One region of the Rheinheimera fenheensis genome, then DNA from elsewhere that is predicted to be linked to it. Evidence: riboswitches for the same ligand, from Rfam matches in the RefSeq annotation. Region 1 holds a riboswitch; the other holds the start of a gene.
What was found. Region 1 has a riboswitch for cobalamin ahead of ABGI61_RS06330 (TonB-dependent receptor domain-containing protein). Riboswitches for the same ligand answer to the same signal wherever they lie in the genome.
Positions count from the first base shown of each region.

Region 2: linked by a shared signal. The riboswitch ahead of ABGI61_RS12015 (ABC transporter ATP-binding protein) and the one ahead of ABGI61_RS06330 (TonB-dependent receptor domain-containing protein) in region 1 are both predicted to bind cobalamin.

Region 1 is NZ_JBDPJM010000003.1:169,891-173,136, forward strand. It holds gene ABGI61_RS06315 (ketopantoate reductase family protein) at 1-346, opposite strand, end outside; gene ABGI61_RS06320 (VanZ family protein) at 313-669, opposite strand; gene ABGI61_RS06325 (YajQ family cyclic di-GMP-binding protein) at 763-1,245, shown strand; cobalamin riboswitch at 1,328-1,513, shown strand; gene ABGI61_RS06330 (TonB-dependent receptor domain-containing protein) at 1,550-3,246, shown strand, end outside.
Region 2 is NZ_JBDPJM010000008.1:2,603-5,848, reverse strand. It holds gene ABGI61_RS12020 (FecCD family ABC transporter permease) at 1-846, opposite strand, end outside; gene ABGI61_RS12015 (ABC transporter ATP-binding protein) at 849-1,619, opposite strand; cobalamin riboswitch at 1,696-1,874, opposite strand; gene ABGI61_RS12010 (hypothetical protein) at 1,973-2,380, opposite strand; gene ABGI61_RS12005 (hypothetical protein) at 2,479-2,925, opposite strand; gene ABGI61_RS12000 (hypothetical protein) at 3,003-3,246, opposite strand, start outside.

The sequences.
Region 1 (3,246 bases):
GGCCCTGATTGGGGGCCAATAAGGGTAATACCTGTTCCAGCGTACCCATGCCATTGTGGCTTAGCACCAGCTGGGCGTTGGCTGCTAAATGTGGCAGCAGGCTTTGCATGGCATCGACAACAGCATAACTTTTTACCGGAATAAGCACGGCATTTAACGGGGGGATAGCAGCGGAGAAGTGTAACGGGCGACCGGCAAAGTCAATGCTTAGGGCGCGGGGCTGTTTTAAGTGTAAGCCAACGGTATAACCGGCCAGCTTAAGGCGGCAGGCAGCCAGCGAGCCGATGGCGCCGCTACCGACGACTGTCCAGCTTAACGGACGCTGCGCGGTCGTAGTTGATGCCACAGGGCACGCACCAGATAAAAACTGACCACACCACCGACATCGGCTAGTAAATCCCACCAGTCGCCGTTGCGGCGGGTAAAATAATGCTGCGCCAGCTCAATGGCACCGCCATAGGCCCCCAGCAGTAAAAAGGCCGTGAGTGCTTTAAGTTTAAAGCCTTTCCACAACAGGGCTGCCAAGACGGCGAAGATGCCAAAATGTGCCACTTTATCTAAATGCGCAATGCCACCGCCAATTTTGTGGCCGCTGAGCTCAGCTAAAAACCCCGCCGTTGCCAGTAAAAAACACAACAGACAAACAAAGCGGTAAAAACCTTGTGACACAGTAATCCCCCGAAACAGAAGTCGCTCGGATTGTATCAGCTTTCTGGTTATAATCACCAGCAGACAGAACGGCTTAAGCACAGGAGACTTGTCATGCCTTCATTCGATATTGTGTCAGAAATTGATATGAATCAGGCGAAAAACGCGGTAGAAAACGCCAAACGGGAGCTGGAGACCCGCTTTGATTTTCGTGGCGTTAACGCCAAAATTGAACTGAACAAAGAGCACATCGAACTGACCGCTGAAGCTGATCAGCAAGTGATGCAGCTGTTTGATATTTTCGCGACTAAAGCCAGCAAGCTGCAGTTAGATGTCAGCAGTTTTAAAATTGAAAAAGAAGAGCGCCACGGCAAATTGATCACCCGACATGTCAGTATTAAGCAGGGTATCGACAAAGACATGGCGAAAAAAATCGTTAAATTAGTCAAAGATAGCAATATTAAGGTACAGGTAGCGATTCAGGGGGAAGAGCTTAGGGTAACTGGCAAGAAGCGTGACGATTTGCAGGCTGTTATGCAATTAGTGCGTACCAGTGAGCTGGGTCAGCCGTTTCAATTTAAAAACTTCCGCGATTAAACTTTTTAGCTACTCGGTTTATTGGCCATCCAGATGTCTGTTGACATTTAATCTTGATGGCGTAAACTGCACGCGGCTTCGACAGGAAGCCGCTTTTTTTGGTGCTGCAAACCACTGCAGGTAAACGGGAATCTGGTGTAAAACCAGAGCTGCCCCCGCAACGGTAAACAACTGATCTGAACCCAAAGCCACTGTCGCAAGATGGGAAGGCGGGTACAGGCGCAAGCAGGTTGTCAGCCCGGAGACCGGCCAAAAAAATTCCTTAACTTATCCGATGTGCGGTGGGCACATTGTTGGAGCTGACATGTTTAAACCTGCTTTGGCGGCCGTGCTGGTCGCATCCTGTTGTTCGGCTACGGCTGAAAATATCGAACACATTAGTATTTACGCCAACCGCACTGCCACGCCAGCGCAAGAAGTGCTGGCCAGTGTCACTGTGCTGGAGCGTGACGAAATTGTCGCCCGTCAGGCCATCGACTTGCCGGCCTTATTAGCGCAGCTACCCGGCATTAATTTGTCGCGCGATGGCGGGCGAGGCCAAAGTAGCGGGATTTATATCCGCGGCGGTAATACCGGCCATACGCTGATATTGGTAGATGGTGTCCGCACCGGCTCGGCTACTTTGGGCTATAAATCACTGGCCATGTTGCCACTGGAGCTGATTGAGCGCATAGAGGTGATACGTGGGCCTCGCGCAGCCTGGTATGGCTCTGATGCACTGGCTGGCGTTATTGCTATAAGTACCCGTCGTGCTGAGGCATTAGAGCTAAACGCTAATGTTGGCAGTTACGGCCAGGCAGGTACTGACCTGAGCCTGAGTCATCACAGCGGGCCTGTGCAGCTGCACGCAACGGCCGGCATCAGTCGCGCCGATGGCTTTAATGTGCGTGAGGATCTGGACAGCGATAAAGACGGTTATCAGCAGAAATTTGTCAAACTGGCCGCCGATTATGACACCACGTTCGGGCTTTTCAGCGCCCAGGCTGATGTTAATTCGGGCAGGTATCAGTTTGACAATGCCTGGAGCAGTGAGGATGAAGCCGACACCTTAAGCCGTGTCTATTTTATTGGCTGGCAGCAACAGCTTGGTCGGTGGCAGCATCAGAGTCGTTTAAGCCGTAATCTGGACCGTGAAGTGACCTTTGGCGCGGATTCTCGCAGCCCGTTTAACACCGTGCGTGACGAATTTAGCTATCAGGCCACGACTGATCTGACGGAGTCATTAAGCTGGTTAGGTGGCGTGAACTGGTATCAGGAGCAGGTGAGTAAGGCCGCGCCGGACTTTGAGCAAACCAGCCGCATTAACCGCGCAGCGTTTACCGCCCTGCAGTATCAGCAGGCTGCCTGGCAGCTGGAGGGAACAGTGCGCCGTGATCTGATTAACCAGTATGGCGCAAACAATACCTGGCAGTTGGCGGCGGCATATCAGTTTAGCGAACGCTGGCAGGCCAGATTAAGCCGTGGTGCCGCCTTTAAAGCCCCAAGCTTTAATGAACTGTACTTTCCTGGTTTTGCCAATCCGGATCTGAAGCCACAGGAGTCGATATCTGATGAGCTGGCACTGGTGTATCAGGATAGCCATTTTGATGCGCAGGTTGCCTGGTTTGACCGCGACATTACCAACCTTATTCAGGGGGTAGAGCAGGCCGAAAACGTATTGCTGGCCAGCATCAAGGGGCTGGAGCTAAGTATAAAGCAGCGCTGGCAGCAGCTTGGCAGCGATTTTAGCTACACCTGGCTGGACAGTGAAAACCACAGCACGGGTTTAAAACTGGAGCGACGGCCTGAGCACAGCATTAATTGGCGCGGTAATTATCAGCAGGATAGCTGGTCGGTATTCATCACTGCCGACTATCAAAGCAGCACTTACCAGGGCGCTTTTGCCCCGGTCACTGATCTTGGCGGTTTCATCTTGTGGGGGCTGGGTGGTAGTTATCAGCTGAATGACCAACTGAGTGTCAGGGCTAAACTGGATAATCTGCTTGATAAAGACTATCAGAC
Region 2 (3,246 bases), on a different contig from region 1:
AAATAGCCGTCGCACTAAATGCGGTATCATCAGGCCGACAAAAGCAATACCGCCACACTGCGATACGATACAGGCAGTTAATAGCGCCGTTGCCAGCAGTAACACCAAGCGCAAACGGCTGGTGTTCACGCCCAGAGTACGGGCACTTTCATCACTTAACAGCAATGCATCCAGCTGCCGGCGCAGTGCAAGTGCCAATAGCAGCACCAACAAGGTCACCGGCGCCAGCAGTAACACGCTTTGCCAGTCGGTGCGGCTTAAGCTACCCATTAACCAGAACATCACCCGGTTGGCGGCAAAAGGCTCGGCAAAGTACAAAATAAAGCTGCTAAGCGCACTTAACATAAAAGACACCGCCACACCGGCCAGTAACGTTACCTCTACTTTGCGCCAGTGCTGGCCGGCACAAAATACAAACACCAGCGCCACGGCGAATAAGGCGCCGGCAAAAGCGCCCACCGCCACGCTGAATAACTGTGGCGGCAGCACTACGCTGACAATGGTAGCGCCCAGCCCTGCACCGGCCATTAAGCCAAACAGATAAGGATCGGCCAATGGGTTACGGCTGACATTTTGTAAAATAGCGCCGCTCACCGCCAGCCCGGCCCCCACCAAGATGGCGCAGAGTAAACGCGGCAAACGGATCTGCCAGATCACAGTATCGGCCAGTGCAGGCGCACCTGCAGTGCCAAACAGCACAGAGATGATGTCATTGATAGAAAGTTCAGCGCTGCCCAAGGTTAAACTGAACACGGCGCTGGCCACTAACAGCAGCAAGGTAATAAGTAACATCAGCGGGTAGTTGCGCTGACGCGGCAAGCTAAAACGGGCGGCAAGTTTAACCATGGTTAAGCCGCTCCCGGTGGTAGAAAGGTAATTTGCAATTTATCCAGCGCCGGATGGCGGCTTACCTGGCATGCCAGCGCAAACACCTGCTGTAACTGCTGATGCTGTAATACCTGCTCTGGCGTTCCAAACGCCACCTGCTGGCCATTATTCAGCAGCAATAAATTATCGCAGTATAGCGCCGCCAGGTTTAAGTCATGGATACACACCAGCACCGGAATATTCAGCTCACGCAGAAGCTGCAACACCTGATGCTGGTATTGTACATCGAGGTGATTTGTGGGCTCGTCCAGCAGCAATAGCGCCGGCTGCTGCACCAGTGCACGGGCAATATACAACCGCTGCAGTTCACCACCGGATAAGGTATCAATTAGCGCATCAGCCTTATTGCCAAGGCCTACCTTGTTTAACGCCCGCAATACACTGGCATGGTCGCTGCTATTGGTAGTTTCAAACCAGCTTTTATGTGGCAACAGCCCCATCGCAGCTACCTGAAATACCGTTAACGCAAACAACGGCGGCGGATGCTGGCTTACCACCGCCAGGGTACGGGCCAGTTGCTGGTTAGTGTATTGGTTAAGCGGACGCTGGCGTAACAGAACTTGGCCAGAAGTGGGCGGCAATGCACGTGAAATAAGCTTAAGCAGGCTGCTTTTACCGGCGCCGTTGGGGCCAATAACGCCTAAGATGCCCTGCTGTGGCAGCGAAAATGCAATATCCTGCAGCACAACCTGACTACCTAACTGCAGTGACAACCCAGATACCTTCAGCACACCAGCACTCCTGACCATGCAGCAGCCAGCCGGGGCAAAACCTGGGCACTGGCGCTGCTGTGAACTCCCGCACAGAGACGTTATTTAAGCCCGGGCAGGTCTCCTGACTTAACGCGATAACCCACAAGCGCCTTCCCGGTATGCTACCAGTGGCTGTTGCTTGCAGCGCGTATTACAGTTGCGGGTACAGTGCAGGCGTTTCACCTGCTTCCCTTTTCAGCAGCGTTAAGCTGCACCTGAGCGGCGCCAAGTGTAACAGACAATGTACAACAGCCGCAAAATGAAAAACGCCAGCGGGTAGCTGGCGTTTTCTGGAAGCATGTAAAGGTGAATACTAAAAAGCAATTTCGCTTTTATTCAACAGCGCTAAGCAGGGTTTTATCTAAACCATCCTCGGTTAAAATTTTCACCACTGCCTGGCAATGCTCAACGGTAAAATCACCCTCAGCAATCTGCGCGTTCAGCATGTTACGGCGCTTCATTACAATGTCAGACACCATTTGCTGGTTTGCGCCCTTTTCACCGCCCATTTTGCTGTACAGTTTATCTAAATACGGATACAGATTTTTTTCTGCATCATAGGCGCTTTGCCGCACCGACGGGTGAAAATCCTGACAGGCATTTAAGTTCAACAAGTAAAAGTTCAGGTAGCCCGCCACCGTCACCAGTTTATAGTCTTGCGTGTTCGCCTGAGCTGCCGCACATACCGTGCCTGAAGTGAGTATCGCCGCAGCAATCATTGCACTTAGCCGTGTTTTCATTATTACGTCCTGTTTGTCGGTTAGCGTTGCTATTCAATCTAAACAGAAGTTGGCATTTTTGCAATCTTCTGCTTTTAAATAAGCACCCGATAACGCCACTAAGCGTTTTTATTACTTAACACTGACCACTGCTGCCATAAACCTACAGCAAACAATCCTCCAATTAATAAGCAGATAGCTGAACTCACAAACCAAAACATCAGGCTGTTTTCCGGGAACCTTGGCATTAAGCCAACAAAGGCTACGCCACGCAGTAAAAATAGGCTATTAATCAGCAGTAGCGCTAATTTTGTCAGTGGTAAACGCTTTATTACGCCTGCGCCCGACAGAGCATACAGTGCCCAAACCAACAGCAGCAAAACGATAACAGCCGTAACGACGGTTGGATACCAAAGCCCCTGCTCTGCCATTCGGGCCATCTGCTCACCTGCACCAAAGAAGCGATACCAATCGCCGCCGAAAACAATACAGCCTAGATGCGCCAGCGCAGCGGCAAAGCAACATATCGCCGCAGCCAGAAGATATTTATTGTTAGCAGAGGGCATTTTTCGTCCTTGAATGTTGTTATCTATAACGTTTGATCACTTTGTGTTTGCAATAAAGGTGGCCCATAGACGCCTTGTTAAGCATTTGCAGTTCCAACAGCCGAGTAAATTAAAAACATGGACAATGGCACAGAAGCAATGCCGATTAACCGGAACTTGCTTCTGAATTTATTTGCCGACCATACTGCAAATTTCTTGTGTAATTTCGGAGGGGTAAGAGCCAAGCCTAACCCTACCAGAATTAACCCATAACCTATGAAGGAAATTGTTATAGGAAAGAGAGTGTTTTCGGCATAAGCAATGAAAATTATGCCTGCAGCA